One region of the Paenibacillus sp. FSL R5-0912 genome, then DNA from elsewhere that is predicted to be linked to it. Evidence: riboswitches for the same ligand, from Rfam matches in the RefSeq annotation. Region 1 holds a riboswitch; each other region holds the start of a gene.
What was found. Region 1 has a riboswitch for cyclic di-GMP ahead of R50912_RS34675 (choice-of-anchor A family protein). Riboswitches for the same ligand answer to the same signal wherever they lie in the genome.

Region 1 (3,258 bases):
AGCTTATTTTCAGGTAAGGGATGTAATAGGGTACCCTGAGGTCTTGCCAATCATGGCGGGCCTCTTTTTTATGGGGGAAGTAACGCCGAGAATTAACATAGCCAGAGTTGCTGTTCATCTCAAGGCGGTTGAGTCCGGAGTGCCAAGACCCAAATATCTGCGCATGCGGATAGTAGACTGGGCGGTAATGACATCATCCAGCAGCAGCATCCGTTCATGATAACCCCTGCAGACAAATTTGGCTTCAATGCCAACTTCCAGCTGCTGCTGTGCATAGACCTTCAGACCACGGGCTCTCATCTCGGTGCGGACATCCCGCAGGTCGGCTATGGCTGCACCCGCCGCTGTCCGGAGAACCTCAAGGTAAGGATCGGGTGTGCGCAGCTCTGCGGATAGGATGGAAGCATCGCGTTCAAAGGCGGATAAAATGAGCGGCAGCAAGATATACGATTTCACCAGCATATTGTCCTGGCTCTCTGCTCTGTGCATCAATCTCATCTCCTCCAACGAGAACGTATATTCGTAATTTAACCCGAAGTTCAAAAAAAATCAATGGTATTTAAAAAAAAGAGGGCTGTTAATGTGACATAATTCACAATAAAATCGGGAAAATTATTTTATATTAAAATTGAAATAATAAAGTTGTAAATAAATCTGATTAAAAGGAGAATGGCAATGAGTCATGAAGGAAATCTCCGCCGCGGTTTATTGTTTGGGTTATTCCTTAGCGTTCCGCTTTGGGTATCAATGATTGGCTGGATTCAGCTGCTCTAAAAATGGATTTCTGCGTGTGCAGATTTCCAGCCCTCTACACAAACTCCCTAGATATGTCGATTAAAGACTGCTGTGAAAACAGATGAATCTCATAAGGCTTTTACTATATAAGAGCTCTCTTGTATGTCCGGAAACGGGTGGTGTCCTTAAGGAGGATGGCACCCGTTTCTTCAGGTTCACCATGTGAGGTTTGTTTAAGCGAAGATGGGGGGGGCGGGGAGAAAAAGTAGGACTAAAATACTAAATTTTGATATTTGAAATTTAAGGATAATAACTCTGTGAAAAGGAAAAAGTACTGCGGCGAATTAGTGGGATTATCGACCTTTTTCGTCAGGAAGGTATGTTTATAAATTGTATAAAGCCTTATGAATAAAGCGTTTTTTATTTTTTTCATCACAAAAATAGCTGTGAAATGAATTGGAAATATATTGACAATATGCCAAGTGGCATCTAAACTAAAGTTAGTTCTAAAGTAACAAATGTCACAGATTTCTGTTGGGTATTACATAAGCTTTTCCAATTTCATATCAATCATGTACAAACGCAAACCGTTTCGAAAGAGCGGGACGCAAAGTCAGGAATCTGATGCCCCTTAAGTCCGGGCTATGGTCGTCCGGCCGCCGTGAAGCTAACCCTTCGTGGCGGTCTTTTTTTTGTTATAGTTTTGCGACGATTTCATAGAATAGTTGAATAGGAGGTGTAGATTATTGAGAAAAAAATTGCGAAAAGCGGCCGCCTGTATTCTGGCGGGCGTACTGACCGTAAGTAGCGCCTTCACTTGGGGGACGGAGGTAAGGGCAACAGCTGGTGTACCTTACAATCCAACGCCGGTCTTGGGGATTGCCGGGAATTTTAATGCTTTTATCTTTGACGATTTCACGCAAGACAATGATCAAATTGAAGGCCGTCTTGCAGCGGGAGGGAATATTACTCTCTCTGGAGGTTACGGGGTAGCCAGGGCCTACAGGAATTCTTCAGCCACAGACGTACTCGTTGCCGGTAAGAAGTTTAAACATTCGGGTAGCGGAGAAATCTACGGAAACGTTGTGTATGGGGACACCATTGAAGCCAATGAGCCTATTGTGAATATTATAGGCGCGAAGAAGCAGGGAAGCCCGATTGATTTCCCGGCTGAGAAGCAGTATCTGATCTCGCGTTCTGCAGCATACGGGGCATTGTCCGCTACGAAAGAAATTGGCAATAATAATTATGGAACACTTACAATAAGTGCGCCGGATCTTTTCAACGTAGTTCACCTGGATGCGGCAACGCTGGCGAATACAAACAATATTCAATTCAACATTGCCCAGAATGCCACGTTAATTATTAACATAAGTGGAGCTACGGTCAATGTACCAAGTTTCGCAATGAATAACGGCAAAGCAGGTCAAGTGTTGTTCAACTTCTACGAAGCGACCAAGGTGAATATTGCGTATACCACCTTTTTGGGGACGATACTGGCGCCTAAGGCGGATGTCAATTATTCCGGTGCAGAGCTATACGGAACGCTAATTGCCAAGTCTTTTGCCGGCGGAGTAGAAATGCACCTAGGAACATACCAGGGAGATGGACCGCCGCCAAGTCCGACGCCGACCGCAACACCAACCCCCAGCCCATCGCCAACACCAACCGTAACACCAAGCCCTACACCAACAGTGAAACCGACTGCAACGCCGACGGTGAAGCCAACTCCCACACCAACAGTGAAACCGACACCGACGGTAAAACCGACACCAACAGTGACGCCAACGCCGACAGTGAAACCGACACCAACAGTGATGCCAACGCCGACAGTGAAACCAACACCGACAGTGAAACCGACGCCGACACCTAAGTGTACTCCGTCGCCAACACCGACAGTGAAACCAACGCCGACAGTGAAGCCGACACCGACAGTGAAGCCGACACCAACAGTGACGCCAACGCCGACAGTGAAACCAACACCGACAGTGAAACCGACACCAACAGTGAAGCCGACGCCGACACCTAAGTGTACTCCGTCGCCAACACCGACAGTGAAACCAACGCCGACAGTGAAGCCGACACCGACAGTGAAGCCGACACCGACAGTGAAACCGACACCAACTGTGACGCCAACGCCGACAGTGAAACCGACACCAACGGTGACGCCAACGCCGACAGTGAAACCGACACCAACGGTGAAACCAACGCCGACAGTGAAGCCAACACCGACAGTGAAGCCGACACCGACAGTGAAGCCGACACCGACAGTGAAACCGACACCAACTGTGACGCCAACGCCGACAGTGAAACCGACACCAACGGTGACGCCAACGCCGACAGTGAAACCGACACCAACGGTGAAACCAACGCCGACAGTGAAGCCAACACCGACAGTGAAACCAACACCGACAGTGAAACCGACACCGACAGTGAAACCAACACCGACAGTGAAACCAACACCGACACCAACGGTGACGCCAACGCCGACACCAACAGCAGCACCAACACCAACGCCAACGG
Region 2 (3,258 bases), 890 kb from region 1:
GGCAAGGTAGGCTCGTTCACCTTTCTGATTCCGCTGATTTCCATCGGCTCCAGTGTAGTCTTATTGCATGAACAGATTACGTTGAATCTGGTCATCGGTATGCTGCTGATTGTGAGCAGCATTATTCTGGTGAATGTCAGGCTGGGCCGGAAGGCCGGGAGTGTCCTGCAGACCCCGGTACCCGGTCTGGGTAAGGAATAAACAAACGGCTGCTCCCTCAGAAGAGGGGCAGCCGTTTGTACTTGTCAGGGGTCACAGCAGGATCAGATAGGATCTCTGTCCAAATCCCGCAGGATCAGTTCTCCGCCGGACTCCAGGATACTGTTATGGGAACGGGCGATATTAATGAAGACATGCTCCTCCTGGAGCAGTTCAATGTCTTCACACAGACTACGCAGCAGCCGGGAGAAGCTGTTCAGAACACTGTCAGTGATAAACTCGGTGAACTGCCCCGGATGGGTAAAAACCTCCAGCATCTGCTTGAGCTGATCCGTACCGGGCCGGGAAGCTCCTTCCATGCACAGCAGTGCGGATTTAAGATCGCTGATCAGACGTTCCATATGGCTGTACTTATCCTCCAGCAGCAGCATAACCACCAGACCGTATTTCACGGATTGCTGGCGGGATTCTACATTCTTGGCCAGCAGACGGGCGGCTTCCCGCAGTCCGCCAACTTCAGTCAGCAGCAGACTGGAGAAGCGGTGCAGGCGGTGCTGGTGTACCCCGGCAAGTCCGGTGTGCAGGCTGCAGCCGGTTACTTGACCGCTTATATAGATACTGCCGGTAGCTGTAATTGTAGATTGGCAGACGTTGCCGTAGACATACACATTCCCTAACGCCTCAATACACATAGGGCCTTCAATATCTGAGGGTACAACGATGTCACCTGCAAACATAATCTCACGGGCCGTTGCCGCCGTTTCCTTGGTGATGAGGCATAGGGCCGGGAAATCGCAGGTTGTAACGCTGCCGGAGTCTCCGCAGATGCGGGGTCTGCCCGTACGCAGAGCTGCGATCTCCCCGTTTGGAAGCAGCCGTGCATTGTCTCCGGCTGCGAAATAAATATCCTGCGGTGGAGGTGGAGGCAAGATGCCTCCTTCTACGTCAAATCCGGGAATTCCCTCTTCGGGCGGCAGCTTGCGGGCGAAGACCTCTCCCTCTCTGGCGAAGGGTGCTCCCGGAAACCGCAGATAATCTAAGGAATCTGCACCTTCCGCAGTTCGCCCCTCCCGGAGCATTCCATTACCTGTGAGCGTATGCTCCGGGAGGGATAGCTGCAGCCTTGATTTCTTGCCGGGCAGCGGGGCTCTCCCTTCTGCGATACAGACAGGGAGATATGTAGGGTTGTTCAGTTCGGCGTATAGGGCCGGGATATTCAGATTCCGCAGAATGGAGCGGTTATCCAGCGAAGAGAGAATCTGTTCTATGGTGAGCGTGGACAGCAGCATCGCCCGGTTAGGCTCGGCCCGGACTGCGGCTTCGAAGGAAGCCGGGCAATTGACCAGATTCCAGGCGTACTTCTCTGCACGGTATAAGGTGAAATGCACTTTGAGCTTGTCAGGTGAAACTGTAATCTGATACTGTGGCTTCTCGCAAATTTCCCAGGTAATATGGTCCGCTGAGGTCACCTCAGTAGGCTCTGTAACGGTCTTCCAGTTGATCTTCAGCACTACAGGATGAACAGCGGAGATCCGGGCGGGCTTGCCGCCAGAGAGCGGGGGAGTAATGAAGATCTGATTATTCTGCACAAGGATAATTCCATCCTTATCTCCATTCATCCCACCGGAAGTCCGGCCCTCCACAGAGAAAGAATCCAGGAATCCGGTCCGTTCAAGCATCAAGGATTCCACGAAATCATATCGGGTTGGTTCGATGAATTGCTGCGGCATTATCTTAACCTCGCTTTTTCGTATAATCAATGGCATTCGTACAGAAAAGAGCATCATAAAGCCTGGGGGATCTCCCGGTGACTGATGGCTTACGTGGTCTCTATTGGCAGCCTGGCGACCATAAATGCGGATTCTCTGCATTCTTAGGCCCATTGCTTTGCGTCCTACCCTTTCAGGAAGTTTGCCTTTAGAAATAGATCAATGATATACACTCAGCATGAGGCGATTTCAATCGACCGCAATCGACAAAAAAGGTCATAACTGGTTCCTGGGCTGTAGGAACTTCTGCAAACAAGCTTAATTCTAGTACTTAAGGAGCTATTTTTCAACTGTATTCTGCCAATCTATTAATAATCTTGAAATGTGCAGCTCTATATTGCTTGAAAAACTGGTTTCCCAGCGCTTACAGCTTATGGGAGAAGTCTGCTCTGCAAGAACAGCCGGATCTTTGAGCTGGAGAACGGACTGCTGCTGAGCTGCCTGCGTTGGGCGGCTTTTTTAATATATGAATGGGGTTAATTCGGGGTTTGCATGTTACTTTTATGTTATATATGTAGAATAACACAAACAATTAGCGCATTATTTCGTAATAAAAACGAAGACATTGCAAATTTGTTGTAATATAATCTAACAAACGGCAGGAAAGATGAAATTAATGTTAATAAACATAACATTAAATACATGCATTGAATTCTGGAAGGGGAGCATGAACCATGCAGATTACAGCAGCACCTTACACCTGGCCCTATGACGGCGTCCTTGATCCGGCGAAGACGGCACTGATGATTATCGACATGCAGACGGATTTTTGCGGCAAAGGCGGTTACGTGGAGCGAATGGGCTACGACCTCTCATTAACAGCCAGAGCGATTCAGCCGATTGGGCGGCTGCTGGCACGCATCCGGGAAATTAACGGATTCACCGTTATCCATACCCGGGAAGGCCATAAGCCGGATTTGTCCGATCTGCCGGCGAATAAACGGTGGCGGAGCAGACAGATCGGTGCTGAGATCGGCTCGGAAGGACCGGCGGGACGGATTCTCGTACGGGGTGAGCGCGGCTGGCAGATCATTGATGAACTGGCACCTATACCGGGAGAGCACATTATCGACAAGCCGGGTAAAGGCAGCTTTTATGCTACGGACCTGGATTTAATACTGAAGAATAAAGGGATTACCCATCTGATTCTGACCGGAATCACGACGGATGTCTGTGTACACACGACGATGCGCGAAGCCAATGACCGCGGTTATGAATGTCTGATCCTGGAGGATTGCACGGGCGCTACGGATTATGCCAATCACCTGGCAGCGTTGAATATGGTCAAAATGCAGGGCGGTGTCTTCGGCAGTGTGAGTGATTCGCAAGC
Region 3 (3,258 bases), 370 kb from region 1:
TATCAATCCACAGGCCAATAAAACACTGAATATTTTTATGTAGTAGCTATACAAGCGGTCACGATAGGGGGCAATTGGTGCCTCGACAATAACACTCCAATCACCCAGTTCCGGAATTGTCATGATCTTGAAATAGGAGGATTCTCCCCATCTGTTCATTGGATTTCTGATAGCATCCGGGAACCAGTGATACAAACCGCCAATTATTTCACTTGCTTCGCCCCTTTCTGCCCAGTTATACGGGTTCATAACGGCCAGATCATCACGAGTACTCGCAATAACCCTGTCATTCCGGTCTACGATTGTGACATTCATTAGTCTATTATTCGCCAGCTTTTTTAACTCCGTTGTAACATAGTTAAGATTGAGCACACCTACGGCCGCCCCTGTAAATTCGCCGCTAATCATAATAGGGGAGCCCACAACGACAATGGGTTCGTTAACGCAACCTCTTCCAAGAAACACATCGGAAACAACGAATTGGTGTTTTTCTCTCATATATTCAAAGTAAGGCCGATCCGAGAAGTTTAAGCCAATCGTTGACTTTCCTTTGTTATTTAGTAATGGAGAGAACAGCTTTGTAACTCCGTTGCGATCAGCAATGTATGAAGTAGTAAAATCCGGATATAACGCCAGTAGATAAGCCATTTGGCGCTGCAAGGAATCGATCTCTTCCATCCTATTCTCAGCCGCCGCCATCGATAAAGTATTCACTGCGGCAACATGAACTTCTCCCCACTCTGTAAGATCATTGCGGATGATAGCGGAATCTCGTTCAGTCTCTGACTTTATTTTTTCATTCATGTTGTGATACTGTTCATGACCGATCATCACCGTCACCAGAAGCAAAGTTATAAAGGTAAACGTGACAAATATGTTGAAAAGCACATCATGAAGAGAGCTCGACATCTTGCGTTTTTGGAATGATGGCCATTTAAGAAGAGGCAGATAAGTAAAGATTAAACTGGAAATCAATACATTTAAAATACCATTCACGGCATCCTTAAGCACAACCAGCAGGGAAGCGGTAAAATTCATATCCAGGGCATAACGATAGAATACCCATATGAGAGGCATCCCTAAAATCATCCAATATAGGCTATCAAAAAGAACAATCCTTTTCCCTCTGTAGAAGACGCCGACAAATAAAGTTTCCAGCACAAAAACAAGCATAGCGTAAGGATGATTCCAAAGAAACAACGTGTAACCATTTACAATAACCGATGCCACTAAAGCCCATTTAAGACCATATATCCGCAATATCAAAAAGGTGAATATACTACCGAAGATAAAATTGACCCCCAGCAATAGGGATAGGCTGAGCATATTACCTAGTAGTCCAAAAATAATCAGAGCTATGATAAATACAATCGACTTATTAAATATACTCACTGTTCTCCCACCTTATGAATCAGGCCCATTGCAACAAAAAAACTCTCCCGAAAAGGAGAGGTTTCCTTGCCTTCGGTAACTGGCTGGCATAACATATCCAAATTGGACATGTGATAGCCCCTGTAGTTTTGCGACCCCGTTTTTCAACGAGTGTGCCCTATTATTATTGAGATTATCTGAAAGACAATACATTATTCGACATTAATCTACAAGCTGACACTAATTATAGTTGATACTGCTGGGTGTTACAACCAATTTCTACATTTCCGTATGGCACCGTTCATATCAACTTATAGCAGGTAGGAGTGCTCAGACTGCAACGATCTCTTCTTTGGTCAAAATCGAAGGGCGGATGATGGGTATGGAAGGCGAAAACACACGCCGAAGGGGGAGCATATTTATCACGGGTTACGTGGAGGCCAAAGCCACCGGTCTCCGTATAGCCTCAGTGAAACTCACTGTATCCATTAACAGCAAGCCCCCGAAACCGCGTCACAGCAAGCCTTTTAACCACCACGTATAGTCCAAAACAGCCGCCGAAATGAAAAAAGACACCCCTAAAGGTGTCTTCACTGATACTCCATATGGAGCCGAGGGGAGTCGAACCCCTGTCCGAAGATAACGGCACATAAGCTTCTACGAGTGTAGTCACGGATTTGATGTCACCCGAGTATCGCCCCGTAACCGGCTATACGTTGGGTCAGCCTGATTGTCTTCTTCAGCTCACCGCAGGCGGAGATGAGACAGCGTATCCCACTACTTGTTAGCCCCTATCCCTGTCACATGGGCGATGCAGGGTAGAAGCACGCGCACAGTTTCTTAGGCTGCGAAAGCGTAGTTGTTTTGTTGTTTGCCGTTTAATAGGCTTTAGCGTTGATGAAGCGGACGCGTCCCCACTACTCGCTACTCATGCTCGAACTATCCCCGTCGAATCCAAGAACGGCCCCTCATTAGAAAGGGCGCTTCGGATTAACGGATCAATGACAAGCATACATGCTGATCCGGTTCACAGCTATCTTGATCAAGATGGCTGTTCAGAAGCAATAAGTTTTACTTACACAGTATAGCACATTTATCAACACTTTAACACGTAGGTTAAAGGAATTGAAGGTCGAATCTGGAACAATTGGGCGCCAGGTGGTTACCAGTCTAGCGGGCGATCTTCTGTTTGTCGCGCAGCACACGCTGGATATCACGCTGAGCATCGCGCTTCGCGGCGGAGTCGCGCTTGTCGTATTCCTTCTTACCTTTACCAAGGCCGATCAGCAGCTTGGCGTAGCCATTGCGCACATAAATCTTCAGCGGCACAATCGTGAAGCCATCCCGCTTCGAGGAACCGAGCAGCTTGTGAATCTGTTCCTTATGCATGAGCAGCTTACGTGTACGCGTTGGATCGGTAGGGTTGGCGCGGTTCCCTTGTTCAAAAGGGCTGATATGCATATTGTGAATATGAATCTCACCGTTCCGGATGGTAGCAAAAGCGTCCCCGATGTTAGCGCGGCCGTTACGCAGCGATTTGATCTCTGTACCCGTCAGAACCAAACCCGCTTCATACGTATCCTCAATAAAATAATCATGGGAAGCTTTTTTGTTCTGGGCAAGCACTTTCCCGTCTGCTTTTTTACCCATGAAAGTCACTCCTTGAATTGAATTCCCGGCCCGTTATGAACGGACACCAGGTCTATATTGTATCAAAAGCCAAGCAGGCAGTGCAAGGAAGGATCACCCTATCCCGAGCAATCATTTTGACATATGGGTGTCAGGAAGTGCTACGTTTCAGGTGAAATAGAAGTCCCCTTATATTCTAAAAAAGCACTGTCCCCCTAAAGGAACAGTGCCTTCTATTAATTCTGCCTAGGCCTGAGG

Region 2: it holds a riboswitch for cyclic di-GMP, as region 1 does, so the genes downstream of both, R50912_RS31380 (flagellar assembly protein A) here and R50912_RS34675 (choice-of-anchor A family protein) in region 1, are expected to answer to the same signal.
Region 3: it holds a riboswitch for cyclic di-GMP, as region 1 does, so the genes downstream of both, R50912_RS32950 (bifunctional diguanylate cyclase/phosphodiesterase) here and R50912_RS34675 (choice-of-anchor A family protein) in region 1, are expected to answer to the same signal.

The regions. Positions count from the first base shown of each region.
Region 1 is NZ_CP009282.1:559,454-562,711, forward strand. Features, by position in the region: gene R50912_RS02430 (YhjD family protein) at 115-492, opposite strand; cyclic di-GMP riboswitch class I at 1,307-1,399, shown strand; gene R50912_RS34675 (choice-of-anchor A family protein) at 1,482-3,258, shown strand, end outside.
Region 2 is NZ_CP009282.1:7,385,987-7,389,244, reverse strand. Features, by position in the region: gene R50912_RS31385 (DMT family transporter) at 1-201, shown strand, start outside; gene R50912_RS31380 (flagellar assembly protein A) at 264-1,889, opposite strand; cyclic di-GMP riboswitch class I at 1,992-2,085, opposite strand; gene biuH (biuret amidohydrolase) at 2,603-3,258, shown strand, end outside.
Region 3 is NZ_CP009282.1:185,393-188,650, reverse strand. Features, by position in the region: gene R50912_RS32950 (bifunctional diguanylate cyclase/phosphodiesterase) at 1-1,392, opposite strand, end outside; cyclic di-GMP riboswitch class I at 1,464-1,559, opposite strand; RNA gene ssrA (transfer-messenger RNA) at 1,975-2,339, opposite strand; gene smpB (SsrA-binding protein SmpB) at 2,542-3,021, opposite strand; gene rnr (ribonuclease R) at 3,247-3,258, opposite strand, start outside.